DNA from 4 places in the Microbispora rosea genome. Region 2 is predicted to be linked to each of the others. Evidence: riboswitches for the same ligand, from Rfam matches in the RefSeq annotation. Region 2 holds a riboswitch; each other region holds the start of a gene.

Region 1 (4,507 bases), on a different contig from region 2:
GCGCGTTCAGCGGCAACGTGGACGCCTCGGGCGCGGCCACTCCCGCGGGCGCGGGAGCCACCGCCGTCTTGTCCAGCACCACCAGGTCCGCCTGGGCCTTGAGCGGGTCCGTCAGCCGGTCCGACAGCCCGATGACCCGCTCGCCCGGACGTACGCCCGTCACGCCCGGCCCGGCCCGGTCGACCACGCCCGCCACGTCCCAGCCGAGCGCGTACGTCTCGTGGTGCGGCATGAGCCGGTTGTCGGCGAGGACGCCCGCGGCCGTGGCCAGGTCGACGGGGTTCACGGCCGCCGCCTCGACCCTGATCCGCACCTGCCCCGGCCCGGGCTCCGGCTCTGCCGCATCGACGATCCGTACGGCTCCGTCCTGTGCTACCAGTGCTCTCATGAGCCTCTTTCTCCTTCCGCTGTGGCAAGGAGCGTAGGAAGATCCGCTCTCTTTCAGTAAGAAGGCACCTGGAAGTGCGTAGGGGAGGAGAAGGGAAGAGGGGTGGCCACTCGGAAGCCGCTGCTCGAAGCGATCAAGCGCTGGGCCGAGATCCACATGGACGACGTCGAGGCGGCCAGGCAGGCGTACGACCGCCGCTCCGGCCCCTAGGAGCGTCCGGCGGCCCCTGTCAGACACTCCCCAACCTTGACGACCTTCACGCGAGGCGTTTACCTTCCCTGAAGGGTGGGCCGACGAATCATCGTCGTGGGGGAGGGCGGACGATGGGTGTTCCCGAGGTCGTCTACCGAGGTGAGAATCTCGCCTCGGACCTTGAGCGTGCCGGTCTCACCGAAGAGGATCTGCTTCTCCTCGCGGAGCTGGCCAAGGGTGTGACCGCAGACCGGGTGGGCCGCAGTCTCGACGTCAGCGGCCGAACCGTGCGGCGCCGGCTGCGGTGCATCTGTGACCGCATCGGCGTGGCGACCGCGATCGAGGCGGTCGCCTGGGCGGCACGCCGCCGCCTCATCTGACCGTGTTCGTTTCATAGAAAGGGACCGACGCCCCTCCGTGGAGGAGGGGCTCAGTCGGCGACGCGCACCGCTCCCGCGAACGGCCGTCCGTCGATCTTCGCGATGTGGACGACGTCTCCGGTGCGCGGCGCGTGGATCATGTAGCCGTTGCCGATGTAGATGCCCACGTGGTGCAGGTCGGAGTAGAAGAACACCAGGTCGCCGGGGCGGAGCTGGTCACGGGGGATGTGGGTGCCCGCCGTCCACTGGTCGCCGGTGTAGTGGGGCAGGCTGATGCCGACGGACTGGTAGGCCGCCATGACCAGGCCGGAGCAGTCGAAGGAGCCGGGCCCCTCGGCGCCCCACACGTACGGCTTGAGCTGCTGCCCGAGGGCCCACCGCGCCGCCTGGGCGGCCTTGCCGTCACCGATGATGGGGAACGCCGTCCTCGCGCGCGTCTCGCGGCCGATCGTCTGGGAGACCTGCCGGTAGAGGTTGCTCTCGGTCTTCTTGATCAGCTTCGTGATCTTGTCGCGCCGCGAGTCGAGGCCGCTGAGGAGCTTCTTGACCTCGGCCTGCCGGGCGGAGGCACTCTCCCTGGCCCGTGCGGCGGCGTCCATGGCCTTGGTGACCTCGGCGACCTCCTGGCTCTGCTGCAGCTCCAGCGCGTACGTCGTGGAGGCCTGGTCCAGGTAGCGGCGGGGGTCGGCGTCGCTGTCGATGAGCACGAGCGCGTTGCCGAGCCCGTTGGTCATGTAGGAGTGCTGCGCGAGGGCGCTCGCCTTCTGCCGGCGGACCTCGAGCTCGGCCTCGCTCTTGGCGAGGTTCTTCTTGGCGAGGTCGGCGGACCGCTCGGCCGCCTTCAAGCGCACCCGCTCGCCGTTGTACTGCTCGCTGAGCGTCTCGATCTCGGTGTAGAGGCTCTCGACCTGCGCCGTGAGCTCCTTGAGGCTCGGCTTCGGGTCGGCGGTGGCGCGGACCACCGGGGCGCCGAACGTGATCGCGGTGATCGCGACGCCGACGAACGCCAGACGGCGGATGGGACCCGGACCGGCCGTGCCGGGTCCGGACCGTCGGCCGCGGGCGTGCCTGCCCGCCGGCCGCTCTCCACGCATGCGCAACCGAGCTCCTCTCCCACGTGTGCCCCGCGGCGGGCCCGTCGTCGAGACGGAGCCGTACGGCGGGGCAGTGCTGAGCGCCTACCGGGTTAGCTGACGGGTTCGGGCCGGAGTAGCCCTACCTGGCGGATTCACCCCTTGACGATCTGAGACCGAACCGATCCTGATCCTGCAGTTGGGTCCCCGGTTCCCCTTCGCACTCGGTGCTTCGAAGATTCGGCGCCCGGTCTCCGTGAGCGCTCACGATGACCGGCATCGTCGCTGGACGATAGTGCACAGCGAGTTCTTGCTCAACCAGAACTCCGAAACCCGTCTACGTTTGACAACCAAACGATCACGGTCGGGTCACGGGTTCGGTAGTGATACGTCCGTGTTCACCTGGGTTTAGAGCGATCCGAGTGTTCGGGTGTGCTGCTCGGGCTGCTGAAAAAACTGGGACGAACCTGGACAACCCCCTCGGAGCGCGACCGCACATCCGTCCGCATCCGAATGGCTACGCAGAGTCATTTCTGATGTCGGGTGGGGCGTTTGGGAATGACCGTTATCCCGGGGCACGCCCGGTGGCCTACCGCAGGGGATCGGCCGCGCTCCGGCTAGGCTGACCGGTCATGGAGCAGGTCGCCGCGCAGACGCCCAGTGAGTCGGGTGCCACGGCCGTGACGGTGCGCCGGGCCAGGACACCGGACGTCCGGGCGATCAGGCGCCTCGTCGACGCGTACTCGGGTGTCGGGCCCCGCCTGCTCAAGAAGAGCACGGTCACGCTGTACGAGGACGTCCAGGAGTTCTGGGTGGCCGAGGCGGACGGGCAGATCGTCGGCTGCGGCGCGCTGCACGTGCTGTGGGAGGACCTGGCCGAGATCAGGACCGTCGCGGTGGACCCCGCGTCACGCGGCGGCGGCGTCGGCCATCGGATCGTCGCCGCGCTCATCGAGACCGCAAGGGACCTCGGCGTGCGGAGGGTCTTCTGCCTCACGTTCGCGGTGGAGTTCTTCGCCAGGCACGGCTTCCGGCCCCTCCAGGGCACTCCGGTCTCCCAGGAGGTCTACGCGGAACTGCTCGCGTCGTACGACGAGGGCGTCGCCGAGTTTCTCGAGCTGGAGCACGTCAAGCCGAACACGCTGGGGAACACCCGGATGTTGCTGCACCTCGACCGCCATTGATCACCATTGATGAGCATTGATCGTCGATCTTGACGCTGCTTGTCGACTGCTGCAAAGGTGACTGTTGATACACCTGTCGCTACTTTTGGCAATATCAGCGTGTGCTACTACGTGCGGCGCATGCGTCTTCGAAACGAGGTGACACGGTGAGCACCGGACAGCCGCCGTACCCCCAGGACGAGTCGGACGGAACGCCACCGCCGCCATCGAACCCCGGGTACAACACGGACAGACAATCCCAGGAATACGACCCCGACGTCACGGTGGTCAGCTATCGCGGGCAGCACACGGGCCCGCAGCAGCCGCCCGGCTACGACCCCGCCCAGGGCGGCTACGGCCAGCAGCAGGGCTATGGCGCCCAGCAGGGCCAGCCGCAGCAGTACGGCCAGCAGGGCTACGGGCAGACCGGCCCGCAGCAGACCCCGCAGCAGCAGGGCTACGGCCAGGAGGCCGCCCAGCAGCAGGGCTACGGAGCTCAGCAGGCCCAGCAGCAGCAGTACGGCCAGCAGGGCTACGGGCAGCAGGGCTACGGCCAGACCGGCCCGCAGCAGGGTTACGCCCAGCAGGGGTATGGCCAGACCGGCCCGCAGCAGGGCTATGGCGCTCAGCAGGCCCAGCAGCAGTACGGCCAGCAGAACCCCCAGCAGAACCCCCAGCAGGGCTACGGCGCCCAGCAGGCCGGGCAGCAGCAGTACGGCCAGCCGTCCCAGGGCGGCTACGGCCAGCAGACCGGTCCCCAGGACTACGGTCACCAGCAGGGCTACGGGCAGCAGGCCCAGCAGCAGCAGTACGGCCAGCAGAACCCCCAGCAGGGCTACGGTCAGCAGCAGGGCTACGGCCAGCAGCCCGGTTACGGGCAGCAGCAGTACCCCCAGCAGGGCTACGGAGCTCAGCAGGGCCAGCAGCAGTACGGCCAGGATCAGTACGGGCAGCAGCAGTACGCCCAGCCGAGCCCCCCGCAGGGCTACGGTCAGCAGCAGTACGGTCAGCAGGGCTACGGTCAGCCCGGCTACGGCCAGCCGTACGCGCCCGAGGGCCCGATCCCGCCCGGCGCTCCGGCTCCGCTGGCGGAGTGGTGGCAGCGTCTCGTCGCCCGCATCATCGACGGCGTGATCGTCGGCATTCCGCTTGCGATCATCACGCTCGTGATCACGGGGATCATCGTCACCAACCCGAGCGTCGACATTACGAGCGGGGTTTACAACCCCGGAAGCGGTTACTTCCTCGCGTCACTGCTCACGGCGATCCTGGGCGGCCTCGTCATGGTCGTCTACGAATTCCTCATGCTGC
Region 2 (4,507 bases):
CCCTGGCTGTGCCCTCTGGTTCGCTCAGTCGCCTCGGCTATCAGCTTGGGAATCGGCTAGTGATCTACCCTCTCTGAGCTGGGAACAGGGGGGTGCTGCTCAGCGGCGGTCGAGTCCCCGTGACTGCCCGTCAGTCCCCGCTGATCGCCGTTCAATCTGGCACGCGCCCCAGGTGTGCGAGCCAGCGGGCGTAAGATCGCGAGTCGAACACCGATTAAGGAGAGCGGATCGAGGGGAACCTTGATGAGTGCAAGCGGAGCCCAGGCGTCGGCGTTTTTCCGCGAAGTTGCTCAACACCGTACCTTGTGGTGGGTTCGCGATGATCAGGGCAGCCCGACGCCCCCATCGGACTTCGGTAGGCCGGCATTTCCGTACTGGTCGTCGGAGGCCCGAGCGCAGCGCGCGGTCGCATTGTGGGGTTCGCAGTTCCGTGTCATGTCAATGCCGCTGGACCATTGGCGGAATGCGGCTTTGCCTGACCTCGCCAAGGACGACTTCCGGGTCGGGATCAACTGGAGCGGACAGCGGCTGACTGGTTGGGACTTCACTGTCGATGAGGTGCTGAATCGGCTGGCTCATGCGCTTGGCGAGCCACCGTACGAGCGATAGGGGTCTACGCGGCGACGGAGGTGCAACCCCGGCCGGACTCCCCCAGCCCCCGATAGCTGCCCACATTCGCGACTGCCGCCCCGGGTTCTGTCAACTGGTGCTTCGCGTGTACATGTTCCCGGTGACCTTCCGCGCGCGCTGGTCGTCCTACCTGCACAGCGCCGGTTGACAGGTTCCGGGTGCCGCGAATACTCGGGCAGCGGGGGCGGGGGGACCCTGCACCCTTCCAGCTCAGCCAGCTACGGCCGAAGTCGGAACGGCCGTTCTTCCCCCGAAGCCGGGAGCGCGCCCGCCGGAGGCATCACCACGTGCGGCCTGGCACCAGGTCGGCACTTCCAGCTCAGCCTGACGCCCCTGTGAGCGGACTTGTACTGTCGCCTGGCGGCCCATCGACTCGTCCGCGCCAGCCGTCCGGCGTTCTTTGCGCGCTGTCCGCCGGGAGCGCCAGCGGGAGGCGGCGGCGTGCGCCGTGACGGCGGCGCGTGCGGCCCGGTTAGGGCCGCCTTGATGCCCTCCAGCGAGGATCTGATGCGTGCGGCCATCGGGAGCGCCTGGGCCAAGGGGCCGGCAGACGGCTTAAGTGCCCTCAATGTGCCCTGACCCGTCCTGCCGGGATCGAACATGCAGGTAGACGGCTTGCGGGCCTAGTACATCGAGATGTGCACGTGGTCGTAGTGGTTGGCGGTGATCCCGCCGCGGTCGGACATGGTCCGCCAGCCCGGATGGCCGAGGTTGTAGATGCGCTGCTGCCAGATCACGTACATCACGCCGAGTTTCGGCCCGTTCTTGATGGCCCAGGCGGCCAGGCTGTCGCCGAGGGCCTTCATCTCGGGGGAGGGCATGGCGCCGCCCGAGCTCATCATGAAGTCGCAGGCGCGCCCGAGGGGATGCTCACCGCTGTTCTCCGCCCGGTAGCAGCCCACCGGAAACTGCAGGGTGAAGTGGCTTTCGACCTCGCCGCGCATGAATCTCATCCGGGGCGTGATGTTGTCGGTGCCGCTGGGGAGCTCGGGCGCCCACGACCCGCCCGCGCGCTTTCCCGGCGCGATCGGGATCAGCGCGTCGAGCTTGTCCTTGATCTCGTCGATCAGATCCTCGGCGTCCTCGCGCTGACCGGCGACCTCGGCGGCCTGCGCCTTGAGCTGCGCGGTCAGCGTCTTGGCGGCGTCCGCGGCCCGTTGCCGCTCGTCGCGGACCAGGTCGAAGTGCGCGAGCCTGGCGGCCTGCTCCTCTTTGAGCTGGTAGTTGAGCGCGGCGGTGTTCATGTCGGGCAGCGCCATCGCGCTCTCGGTCTGGTAGCGCAGCCCGGCCATCTGCCGTACGGCGTCGCTGGCGGCCTTGTAGTCGGCCTCGGCCTTGGCCAGCCGGCCGCGGGCCGCCTTCTCCTCCACGCCGGCCTTGGCGAGGGCGACGCGTTTGGCGTTGTAGTCGCCGATCAGCCGGTCGACCTTCTTCCGCAGGTCCGCCAGCTCCTTCTTGAGCTGTTTCTCCGTCGGTTTGGGATCGGCCACACCCGGCGCCGCCGTGCCGAACACGAGGACGGCGGAGGCGAGCACGCCGACAGCCAGGGGGAACGCGCGGGGCAGAGCCCACTCCTCTCCATCTGCCGACCGGGTTAGCTGACGGGTTCGGGCTGGAGAAGCCCGGGCAGGTCACTGCCTTGACCCCAGGTGCGTGATTGGGTCCCCGGCTCCCGGGCGGGGCGCCCGGGATTAGGCGTACCGGTTGTGACGGCCGGTGTCAGGGATACTAGTGGTAAAGAAACGGTGACTGCCACCAAAGCCGCAACCAACCGGAGATCAAGCCGTTATCGCCTCGCGTAGCATCCGGGCGGCCTCCTCCGGCAGCACGTCGTTGACGAACGCGCCCATGGCCGACTCCGATCCGGCCAGGTACTTCAGCTTGTTCGGCGCGCGCCGGATCGTGAAGAGCTGCAGGTGGAGGTAGGCGAGGTCGCGCCGGTAGGAGACGGGGGCCTGGTGCCAGGCCGCGACGTACGGCATGACGACGCCGAACAGCCCGTCCAGCCGGCGCAGCACCTCGATGTAGAGCGGCGCGAACGCGGCCCGCTCCTCGGGCGACAGCGCCGGGATGTCGGGCACCCGGCGGTGCGGGTAGACGTGCACCTCGAACGGGTAGCGCGCGGCGGCCGGGACGAAGGCCGTCCAATGCTCGTTGGCGGCCACCACCCGGGGGCCCCTCCGCTCGGCGGCCAGGACGTCCGCGAACAGGTTGCCGCCCTGGTGGCGGGCGGCGGCGTCCAGCATCTGCCGGGTACGCGGCGTGACGTACGGATAGGCGTAGATCTGCCCGTGGGGGTGCGGCAGCGTGATGCCGATCTCGGCGCCGCGGTTCTCGAAGCAGAAGACCTGCTCCACGCCGGGCAGCGCGGACAGCTCCGCCGTGCGGTCGGCCCACGCCTCGACGACCAGCTCGGCCTGCGCGTCGCTCAGCGAGCTGAACGACGCGTCGTGGTCGGAGGTGAAGCAGACCACCTCGCACCGCCCGATCCCCGGCCGCACCTCGCTCAGCCCGCCCACCTGCTCGTACGCGCCGGTGTTGAAGCTGAACGACGGGAAGCGGTTCTCGAACACCGCCACCTCGTACGGCGAGGGGATCTCCGAGCCGGGATGGCCCGGGCAGAGCGGGCACTCCGCCGCGGACGGCAGGTGCGTGCGCGTCTGGCGATGCCGGGCGACGGCCACCCACTCGTCCATCAGGGGGTCGTAGCGCAGCTCGGAGGCGAGCGGGCGCGGCGGCAGGTCCCTGGTGTCGACGGCGCTGTGGTCGGCGTCGTCGCGCCGGTCGAAATAGATGAGCTCACGGCCGTCGGCGAGATGGGTGATGGTGCGCTTCACAGAGCGGTCTCCAGCTTCACGGTGCGGTGTCCCGGGTCAGAGCGGGCTTACAGGGGTCCGGGGACAGGCGGCCTTCCAGAGGTCCGGCGTCACAGCGCGGTCTCCATCTCGGTTTCCCCGGAGGGGTCGGCGAGGAGGAGCTCGCCGGCGTGCTCCGACAGTGCGGCGCGCGCCTCCTCCGGCAGGCCGACGTCGCTCACGACCACGCCGGCCTCGTCAAGGGCGGCGATCGTGCTGATGCCGATCGTCCCCCACTTGGTGTGGTCGGCCAGGACCACGAGCTGCTGGGCGGCCGCGATGAGGGCGCGGTCGGTCTCCGCCTCCAGCAGGTTGGGCGTGGTGTAACCAGCCCGGACGCTCATGCCGTGCACGCCGAGCATGAGCGTGTCGACGTTCAGGGAGCGGACGGCCGCCACGGCCACCGGGCCGACCAGCGCGTCGGACGGCGTGCGCACGCCGCCCACCAGCACCACGGTCTGGTCGGGCCGTCCCGCCCGGTGGAAGACGTCGGCCACCTGCACCGAGTTGGTGATCACGGTCAGCTCGGGCACGTCCACCAGATGGTGGGCCAGTGTCCAGGTCGTGGTCCCGGCAGAGAGGGCGACGGAGCTGCCCGGCCGTACGAGCATGGCGGCCCGGCGGGCGATGGCCTCCTTCTCGGCCTGCTGCCGCACCGACTTGGCAGCGAAGCCCGGCTCCTCGGTCGAGCCGGCGCCGGTGGCGGTAGCCCCGCCGTGCACCTTGACGATCAGGCCCCGCTCCGCGAGGACCTCCAGGTCGCGGCGGATCGTCATGTCCGAGACCCCGAGATCGCGTACGAGCTGCGCGACGCGCACCCCGCCGGTTCTGCGTACCCTCTCCAGGATCGCCTGCTGCCGTTGCTGGGCCAGCATTCACCACTCCTGTCAACAGATTCAAACAAATTATGCCCCACGTACGTGGGTACGTGTTGAGTTGGGGTCCGCCCCTTGCCGCCTGTGGGCCGGGGGAGGACAGTGAGCGAAAGCCATACTCGACGGAAGGCGGTCGTGATGGGTAGA
Region 3 (4,507 bases), on a different contig from region 2:
GGCCGGGCATGGGCCACCTCCTCCCTCGGCAGCGGCTTCTCCACGACGGACGCCGACGGAACGGGCGCGAAGGACGTCTGGGCGGTCGCCGAGTCCTCGGCCTCGGCCAGGCACTGGAACGGGTCGTCCTGGAAGAGCGTCCGGCTGCCGGCCCACGCCGCAGCGGTCGACGCGTACAGGGCCGGTGACGTCTGGGCGGCGGGGACCAAGGGCGGCGGTCCCGCGATCATGCGGTGGAACGGGAAGGCCTGGGCACTGGCGCCCACCCCCGCGATCACGCTTCCCGCTCCCGACGCCGCCGCGGTCCTCAACGACATCGCCGTCCTGGGCCCCGGCAACGTGTGGGCCGTCGGCGGCGTCAGCTGGGAAGGGGCCAACGACGAGGGTGACGACGTGACCTTCAGCCGCACCCTGGTCATGCGCTGGAACGGCCGTTCATGGAGTGCCTCGCTCGGTGCCGCCAACGCCCAGCCCTACACGGAGGTGGAGCCCGACGGCAGGGGCGGCGTGTGGGTCGTCCAGGGCAACTGGAACCCCACCCTGTGGCGGGTCACCGGTTCGACGTGGCGGAGCACCCCGATCCCCCGGAAGGCCGGCACCGACGCCGCCCTGTTCTCGATGGCGCGCAGGCCCGGGACGACGACGGTGTGGGGCGCGGGCTTCACCGTGCCGCAGGGCGACCCCGACGACCCCTCGGCCAACGGCGCCTTCTGGCGTACGAACTAGCCGGCCTGCGGGTCACGCCAGCTGGTGCAGAGCGGCGATGACCTGCCGGCCGGCGGGTGTGGTGAAGTCGCGCACCATGTCGGCGGCGAAACCCGCCACCGAAGTCACCACGCCGCCCGCGGCCTCGATCTGCCGCAGGGCGGCGTCTTCGGTGCGGGCGGCGATGCCCCCGCAGGCGTCCACCAGGACCTGCACGTCGAGGCCGCCCTCGATCGCGTCGAGAGCGGTGCGCAACACCACGATCTCCGTCGTCACCCCGCAGATCACCAGGGTGGAACGGCCCCCGGACAGGACGGCCTCGCGCCAGGCCACGTCGTCCCAGCAGGACGGTCCGGTGCGCACGTACGGCTCACCGTCCGGCAGTTCCTCGACCATCACGGGGCCGCCGGGGCGAGGCGCGGCCGAGAGGGTGAACGGGATGTCCAGGGCTGCGACGAGTCCGTTCAGGACCTTGGCCGCGCGGCGGATGGAAGAGGCCGGGTTGGTCGCACTGGCCTCGACGATGCCGGCCTGAAGGTCGGCGAACACCACGTGGACGGAGGCGGGGTTCAGCATCGTTCTGACTCCAAATCGTTCAGAGGTTGAATCGTTTAAGGACGGTAGCATTGAAGGCATGAACGATGTCAAGCTGACCTCGACGCTGGCCTTCCGGCTCGGCACGCTGGGGGCCGTTGTGACCGAGCGGTTCTCGGCGCGCCTGGCCGGCCACGGCCTCAAGCCCAAGCACATAGGACTGCTGACGGTGCTGGAGTCCGGAACGGCGACCTCTCAGCTCGACATCGCCAAGCTCATGAACGTGGCGCCCAGCCTGGTGGTGTCGCTCGCCGACCGCCTGGAGGAGCTCGGCGCCATACAGCGCGAACGCGACCCTTCGGACCGGCGCAGGCAGACGCTCGCACTCACCGAAGAGGGCCGGGAGCTGCTGGCCACCTGCACCGCGGCGGCGGCCGAACTCGACAGCGAACTGACCGACGGCCTCGACCCCGAGGAGACCGAGGCACTGCGGAGCGTTCTGCTCACGCTGGCCCGCCGCAACGGCCTGCCCGCCGACTAGCGGGCGGCTAGCGGCGCATCCACGGACCGCGACCGGGTCCGGTCACCGGTCGTTGTGCATATGCCGGGCCGACGCCGTCCGGGCCCTCGCCCCCTTGTCCGCGACGCCACGAGGCCGCGACGGCGGGCACGCGTTTGCACTGCGGTGAGCACCCCGCCTTGCTGTGCAGCTCATACAGGCGCGCCCCCCTGCGACCGGAAGATCCCGGCAAGTGTGACGAGCGCCACATTTTGCATTCAGAGCCGCCCTGACCTGCGGTTTCGCGCTTTTGATCCTTTTTATACGGTCATTACCCTTTTCATGCCCTTTGCGGCGATATGGGCTGCTTGGTAGTTTCCTTGCCCTGCGGTGGGGTCCGCGTGACGCCGCCGTGACGAACCCGGCCCGGCCGGGTTCGACCATCCACTGTCGCCGTCGCCACGTCCTCTCCGCCCCCCTGGGCGACGGTGATGCCGAATCCGTGCAGCAAGGAGGCTCGGAGCCGGGGAACCAATCGACCTTCGACGAAGGTCTGGGGTGAATCGGCGCGCCAGCGCCGTAGGGCAACTTCCCTGCCCGAATCCGTCAGCTAACCCGGTAGGCGCAAGCGGAAGACCAAAGGGAGAGATCCCCTGTCCACCAACTCCACCACTCTGCTCCACATCGCCTGCGTCACGCTCAGTAGCGCGGCGCTCACCGCGTCCGCGGGAGCATTGAGCGCACTCCCCGCAGCCGCCGCGCCGACACCGGCGACGGCCCCGCCCCCGGCCTCGACGATCATCCCGCCCGAGCCCGCCGCCACGGCGACCACCCCGTACAACCGCGAGGCTCCCCTGACGTCCACGGCGGACGACTCCGCCACCACGAAGCTCACCAAGTCGGCCCTTCAGCAGCAGAAGGCCGAGCGCGCCATCGAGGTGGCGAAGAAGCAACTCGGCGATCCGTACATATGGGGCGCCACGGGCCCACGGGCGTTCGACTGCTCCGGGCTGGTCCAGTTCGCCTGGCGCAAGGCCGGCGTCAAGCTCCCGCGTACGACGTGGTCGATGCTCAACGCCGCCAAGAAGAAGGTCTCCCTGCCGCACCTCAAGCCCGGCGACCTCATCTTCACCAGTGGCGGCGGCCACGTGGGCATGTACATCGGGCACAAGAAGGTGATCAGCGCCCCCCACAGCGGCGCGGTGGTCAGCATCGACAAGCTCGACTCCTACTGGAGAGGCAGCTTCCTCACCGCCGTACGCCCCGGCGTCTGACCTGGGAATCCTCCGTGGAGATGCCCCGAAGCGCGCCGTCGGGGCGTCTCCACCGGAGGCCGGCCGCGGGCCGGAGGCTACGCGTCCTCCACGATGAGGCGCTGGAGCAGGGCCAGCAGCGTCGCGCGGTCTACGTCCGTCAAGGCGGTGTAGCACCTGGCGAGCACCTCGTCGGCGACCTTGTGCCCGGCTTCCAGGACCCGCTCGCCGGAAGAGGTGAGATGGTGCTCGATGCGCCGGCCGCGCCCGGGCCTGCGCTCGATCCATCCCTGGGCCACCAGCCGACCGGCGAGGGCCCCGAATGCCTGCTCGGTCTGGAACGTCGCCGCGGCCAGTTCCCGGGCCGACGCCCCGGGAGAACGGCTGATCGCTCGGAGGGCGTCCCACTGGGCGAGCGTCGCGCCGACCGCCGACAGCCCGCCCTCCAGGGCCCGGTGCTGCCGATATTGGACCTGCTTGACCGCTCGCCCGAGTTGTTGCAGATCACTACGCACGAGACGAGTGTAGTACGAAAACTAAGCTAGTTTAAATAAGCTTCTTTAGTTATGCTGCGGCCATGGACACCATCCCGCTCTATGACGATCTGTCCCTCCACGTGTCGGAGGCCGGAACCGGCAGACCGGCCCTGATCCTGCACGGCGGCGGCGGCCCCGCCACGGTCGCCGGGCTCGCCGGGCACCTCTCCCGGACGACACACACCGTCACGCCCGTGCACCCCGGCTGGGACGGCGCCCACCGCCCCCCATGGCTCACCGGCATAGACGACCTCGCCCTGACCTACCTGCACTGTCTGCATCGCCTGGGACTGCGCGACGTCCTCGTCGTCGGCTCCTCCCTCGGCGGCTGGACCGCCGCCGAGATGGCCGTACGCGACACGGCGGGCGTCATCACCGGGCTGGTGCTGATCGACGCCGTCGGCGTGGACGTGCCCGGCGAGCCGATCCGCGACTTCTTCTCCCTGGACGCCCGCGGCGTCGCCGAATACGCCTGGCACGACTCGCAGCGCTTCTACGTCGACCCGGCCGGCGTCCCCGCCGACCAACTCGCGCGCCGGGCAGCCGACATGGCCACCATGCGCACGCTGGCGGGCGACCCCTACATGCACGATCCCAAGCTGCTCCGCCGGCTGCGGCACCTCGACGTGCCCGCTCTCCTGCTGTGGGGGGAAAGCGACCGGATCGTCACGCCCGCCTACGGCGCCGCCTACGCCGACGCCTTCCGGAACGGCCGGCTGGAGGTGATCCCCGAGGCCGGTCACCTCCCGCACATCGAACAGCCGGCGGCCACCTTCGCCGCCATCGACCGTTTTCTGCACGCGGCCGCGACCGGTTCCCCGGCGGCCACGGCATAGCCCACCGTCACCCGGCGGTCCTGCGGGCGGAGGCCGCGAGCCGGTCCGCGAGCGCGGCGACGAGATCGCGTAGCTCGTCCGGTCGCTCGATGACGAACGGCCGGTCAAGCGACGCGAGCACCGCGGGCAGCCAGTCGAGCCGCT
Region 4 (4,507 bases), on a different contig from region 2:
CACCGAGCGCGTCGGCAGCATCAGCGAGGAGGGATGCCGGACCACCTCGTACGGCTGGCGGGAGTCGAACTCCTCGCATCCCTTCCAGCGCGGGGCGTACACGACCACGGAGCCGGGCGGCCGGCGCGAGGCGAGGCCGTGCACGAACGCCTGGATGCCGCCCGGTCTGGGCGGGAAGTCGTTCGTGACGATCAGCGTCCGCTTCGTCATCCTCACCCCCGCTGCCGGCGTGATCGCACGGTCCGCCCGCGCCGCCCGAGAACGCATTGTCGCAGCCGCCGCCGCACCGTCGTCCCAAGAAGATCGGGATCAGGGCCGGGCGAGCTGCTCGCGGGCCCACGACCGCCAGGCGCTGGTCAGGCCGTCGGCGGTCAGCCCGAGCTGTTCTCCGAGGGCGGCGCCGATCTCCTCGCGCAGCGCGGCGCGGTAGAGGGCGACCAGCCTCCGCTCGCCGAAGCGGGCCGCGATGTAGCGGCAGGCGAGCCACGCCTCCTCGTACGCCTGGGCGGGCCTGGCGGCGAAGTCGGCGGGCCCGGGCAGGCCGTCCAGCGCCGCCCTCCCCGCCGCCACGTCGGCGGCCAGCTCGGCGGCGACCGTACGGACCGGCAGTCCGCTGTCCAGGTAGCCCACGTAGTCGGCGAAGCCCTCCATGAGCCACATCGGCACCGCGCGAGGACCGGAGGTCGCGACGTGCGTCAGCTCATGGGTCACGACGACCAGGCGGCCGGTCGCGGACAGGCGGGCGAACGCGGCCGGCTGCACGATCACACGGCCGCCGGTGGCGACCGCCGCCAGGCCGTCCACCTTCGCCGGCGTCGCCAGCACGGCGGCCTGCTCCTCGGTGCGCGGCACGAGGACCACCGCGCCGCCGCGCCCGCCCCAGATCCTCGTGACCGTGCGGCCCGCGCGATCGGCCAGTGCGGCGACCTCGGCGACCAGCGGCCGGGGCGACCCGACGACGACGGCGCGCTCGCCGCGGGCGACGGAGGCGCCGGTCCACATGCCCGGATGCTCGCGCACGGCGGCGCGGGCGTCCAGCCGCAGGGCGCGCAGCGGGTCGGGCGGCGCCGCGGCGGCGAGCCCGGCCAGCAGCGCGGCCAGCGCGACGGCCACGACCGCGACCCGGCGGGGAGGGACCCCGTGGGGCGCGGCTTCGAGCCGGCACCGGTCGGTCCCGGCGCGCACGCTCCGCAGGCCGCCCCCGGGCACGCCGCTCGTGACAGTCACGCCGTGCATGGTAGCCAGCACATGTCACGGCCCCGTCCACCTCGGCGAGATGGACGGGGCCGTAGGGACGGCGCCGGTCGAGGGGGCTGGTGACCGGCGCCCGTCAGACGCCCGGACGGACGGCACCCACGAAGGTGCTCTTCCGATAGGCGTCCAGCTTGTCGATCCTGACCCGCGTGCCGGTGTGCGGAGCGTGGATCATCTTGCCGTGCCCGACGTACATGCCGACGTGGCCGCCGCCGCTGGTGAAGATGAGGTCACCGGGCTCGAAGTGCCCCCAGGACACCTTCGTCCTGACCGCGCCGCGGATGGACCACGTCGTGCGCGGCAGCCGTACGCCCGCCTTGCGCCAGGCGTACTGGACCAGGCCCGAGCAGTCGAACGCGCCCGGTCCCGTGGCTCCGTAGCGGTAAGGGTCGCCGATCTGCTTCTCGGCGGTCTTCACCGCGCGCCGGGCCTTGGCCCGCTGGAGCGAGGTCCTGCTGATCTTCCGCTTGGCGGTGTGCTTCTTGGTCCGCTTCTTCGCGGCGGCCTTGCGGGCGGCGGTTTTCGCGCTGTTCCCGTCGCTCGTGTTCGTGGCCGTCTTCGTCGCTGTGGCCGTCTTGACGACCGTGACCGTCACCGTGTCGGCCGCCGTATCGGCCGCCGCCGGATGTGCTCCGGCGACCCCTACGGATGCCGTCAACGCGGCACCACCAACGGCAATTCGGGCAAGACGGGACAGACTAGCGGGGGTGGTAGACAGGATCTCTCCTCGGGTCTTCCGCTCACGCCTACCGGGTTAGCTGACGGGTTCGGGCGGGGAAGTCGCCCTACGGCGCGCGATGCGCCGATTCACCCCGGACCTTCGCGTGAAGGTCGATGGTTCCCCGGCTCCGTGCCTCCTGACTGCACGGACTCGGCTGGTCATCGGCGCCGGGGGATCCCGCGAGGGGGAGGGTGTTGGAGGACGCCGATGCCGGTGGATGACTGCGCGGCCCGGCCGGCCGGACCGGGACGCGCCGCGGCGAGGCGTGCTCGCCGCGGCCCAGAAGCTACCGAGGACTCGCGGCGTTCGGCAAAGCCCGCCCGCCGGATAAAGATCGGATAACGAAGGCCGCGGAGAAGAAATCGCAGCTTACCCACCTCGCGAGAGGGCTAAGTGTGACTCTGCTCACAATCTGCGCAACAAGGGCTGAATGCGGTCACAAGAGCCCCGAAAACCACACACCGTCACAGAGGTGGCCAACCCCTCAGGGGCGCACAGCTCCGATCGCGTGATACTCCGCGAGTGAGACAATCTTCACAACATCGCCGGTCTGCGGGGCGTGGACGACCTTGCCGTCGCCGGCGTAGATGCCGACGTGTCCGTATCCGGCGTGCCAGAGCAGGTCGCCCGGCTGGAGCTCGTCCAGCGAGACCCTGCGGCTCGCACCCCAGGCCCACTGCTCGTAGCTGGTCCGGGGCAGCCGCACGCCCGCCGCCGCCCACGCGGCCTGCACGAGCCCGGAGCAGTCCCAGGCGCCCGGTCCGGTGCCCCCGTAGCGATAGGGCTTGCCGACCTGCTTGTAGGCGAACTGGAGGGCTTCCAGCGCGTTGCCGGACGCCGGCCCGGTGTAGACGACGCCGGCGCTGTTGGGGTTGCCGGGGTTGAACGTCCCGAGCGAGCGCAGCAGCTTCATCTGCTCCCGGACGAGCTTGTCGACCTTCTCCTTCTCGCCGGCCAGCTCGTCCTTGACGTCGGCGGCCTCTTTGTAGACCACCTTGCTCTGGTCGCGGCGGTCCTTGAGGTCCTTGATGGCGCCCTCGTACTCCCTGAGGCGCCCGGCCCGCTCGGCCGACATGTGGTTGAGCGTGGCGAGGCCGCTGAGCATGGCATCGGGGTTGGAGCTGTAGAAGACGCCGCCCCACGACCCCATCTCGCCGACCTGGTAGCTGCTGACGGCCATCGAGACCAGTCCGGAGCGCAGCGCCTCGACCCGGACGTTCTGCTTCTTGTAGTCCTCGTTGATCGCGAGGTACTTCTGCCGCGACTTCTTCCACTTCTCGTTGGCCGCGTTGTAGCGGTCCACGAGCTTGTCGGCCTGCTCGTTGAGCTTGCTCAGCTTCGCCTTGGCCTGCGCGACCGTGGGCTTCGGATCCGCCTCCGCGCCCGTCATCGGCGTCAGCAGGACCACGGCGGCCAGACCGGCGGCCACCGGCACACGCCCTCGCACTGAGCCCCCTTGAGGATCAACCTCTTAGATCAACGAACCTGCGGCGCGACTCTATCTAGGCGATCTTGAAGCTTCAACCTATTCGCAGGTATTCGCGGCAGTCATCACCCTTGGTGACGACGCCGTCGCGGGCTGCGCGCGCGGCGGCTCAGCCGCGGCCGAGACGGCGCAGCAGCAGGAGCGAGGGCACCGGCCGGGCGCCCATGCGGCGCACCGACTCGGCCACCTCCCTGTCGGAGGAGACCACGGCGATGGCCCGCCCGGGCGGCTCCGCCCGCACCAGTGCGCGGATGAGGTCGTCGGCGATCTCCCCGGGCGCGCTGAACCTCACCCGCACCCCACGCGGCGCGGAGACCTGGACCGGCCCGTTCAGCTCGGCGCCGTCGAACACGCACGTCACCTCCGCCCGCGTCTGCACGGCGAGCCCGCCGAGCCCGGTCAGCAGCCGGGCCCGCTGGTCGGCGAGGGTCAGCGACGGGTAGCCGGTCTTGGTCACGTTGTAGCCGTCGACGATCAGATGCAGATGAGGGATGGCCAGGAGCTGGTCGAGGAGCTGCGGGTCGTCGTTGGCCAGCGCCCGCGCGGGAACGGCCGTCACGCCCGGCTCGCCGGGCTGCACCGCGTTCACGTGGTCGGCCGGCCTGGTGATCGTCGTGGGCAGCCCGAGCTCCTTGCGCAGCCCGGAGGCGGCGTCCTGGAGCGCGTCCAGCAGCACCCGCACCCGGGCGTCCTCGACGCTGCGGCCCTCGCGGGCGGCCCTGCGGCTGGCCTCCAGCTGGCGCTCGGCGTCCGCCAGGCGCTCCCTGAGCCGGCGCACCTCGGTCTCGGCCGCGCCGTTGGCGCTCGCGGCCCTGGTCCGCGCCTCGGCCGTCTCGGCCTCCAGCTCGGCCGCCCTGGCCTCGGCGGCCCTGACCCGCTCGCGGGCGTCGTGCAGCTTGCGCCGCAGGTCGGAGTTCTCCGCGCGGGCCGCCTTGAGCTGCTCGCGCACCCGGTCGATCTCCTCCTTGGCGGAGGCGCGCTGCGCCGCGAGCTGCTCGCGCAGCCGCGTCTCCGCCTGCTCCCGCTGGGTGCCCGCGGCGGCGGCC

Evidence for each region. A riboswitch is a leader RNA that binds a small molecule or an ion and turns the genes downstream of it on or off. The one in region 2 is predicted to bind cyclic di-AMP.
Region 1: it holds a riboswitch for cyclic di-AMP, as region 2 does, so the genes downstream of both, ACIBK1_RS00835 (C40 family peptidase) here and ACIBK1_RS38295 (coiled-coil domain-containing protein) in region 2, are expected to answer to the same signal.
Region 3: it holds a riboswitch for cyclic di-AMP, as region 2 does, so the genes downstream of both, ACIBK1_RS06100 (C40 family peptidase) here and ACIBK1_RS38295 (coiled-coil domain-containing protein) in region 2, are expected to answer to the same signal.
Region 4: it holds a riboswitch for cyclic di-AMP, as region 2 does, so the genes downstream of both, ACIBK1_RS26375 (C40 family peptidase) here and ACIBK1_RS38295 (coiled-coil domain-containing protein) in region 2, are expected to answer to the same signal.

The regions. Positions count from the first base shown of each region.
Region 1 covers NZ_JBITJO010000001.1:179,043-183,549, reverse strand. Annotated here, with positions in the region: gene ACIBK1_RS00845 (NADP-dependent oxidoreductase) at 1-388, opposite strand, end outside; gene ACIBK1_RS00840 (helix-turn-helix domain-containing protein) at 712-960, shown strand; gene ACIBK1_RS00835 (C40 family peptidase) at 1,011-2,054, opposite strand; cyclic di-AMP (ydaO/yuaA leader) riboswitch at 2,121-2,273, opposite strand; gene ACIBK1_RS00830 (amino-acid N-acetyltransferase) at 2,666-3,217, shown strand; gene ACIBK1_RS00825 (RDD family protein) at 3,364-4,507, shown strand, end outside.
Region 2 covers NZ_JBITJO010000016.1:20,067-24,573, reverse strand. Annotated here, with positions in the region: gene ACIBK1_RS38300 (DUF2750 domain-containing protein) at 244-609, shown strand; gene ACIBK1_RS38295 (coiled-coil domain-containing protein) at 1,254-2,165, opposite strand; cyclic di-AMP (ydaO/yuaA leader) riboswitch at 2,200-2,338, opposite strand; gene galT (galactose-1-phosphate uridylyltransferase) at 2,409-3,467, opposite strand; gene ACIBK1_RS38285 (DeoR/GlpR family DNA-binding transcription regulator) at 3,557-4,360, opposite strand; gene ACIBK1_RS38280 (50S ribosomal protein bL37) at 4,499-4,507, shown strand, end outside.
Region 3 covers NZ_JBITJO010000001.1:1,249,120-1,253,626, reverse strand. Annotated here, with positions in the region: gene ACIBK1_RS06115 (hypothetical protein) at 1-726, shown strand, start outside; gene ACIBK1_RS06110 (isochorismatase family protein) at 739-1,281, opposite strand; gene ACIBK1_RS06105 (MarR family winged helix-turn-helix transcriptional regulator) at 1,340-1,780, shown strand; cyclic di-AMP (ydaO/yuaA leader) riboswitch at 2,221-2,378, shown strand; gene ACIBK1_RS06100 (C40 family peptidase) at 2,473-3,012, shown strand; gene ACIBK1_RS06095 (MarR family winged helix-turn-helix transcriptional regulator) at 3,090-3,506, opposite strand; gene ACIBK1_RS06090 (alpha/beta fold hydrolase) at 3,569-4,363, shown strand; gene ACIBK1_RS06085 (helix-turn-helix transcriptional regulator) at 4,371-4,507, opposite strand, start outside.
Region 4 covers NZ_JBITJO010000006.1:334,220-338,726, forward strand. Annotated here, with positions in the region: gene ACIBK1_RS26365 (glycosyltransferase family 4 protein) at 1-210, opposite strand, end outside; gene ACIBK1_RS26370 (hypothetical protein) at 310-1,227, opposite strand; gene ACIBK1_RS26375 (C40 family peptidase) at 1,331-1,912, opposite strand; cyclic di-AMP (ydaO/yuaA leader) riboswitch at 1,987-2,141, opposite strand; gene ACIBK1_RS26380 (C40 family peptidase) at 2,460-3,422, opposite strand; gene ACIBK1_RS26385 (NYN domain-containing protein) at 3,571-4,507, opposite strand, start outside.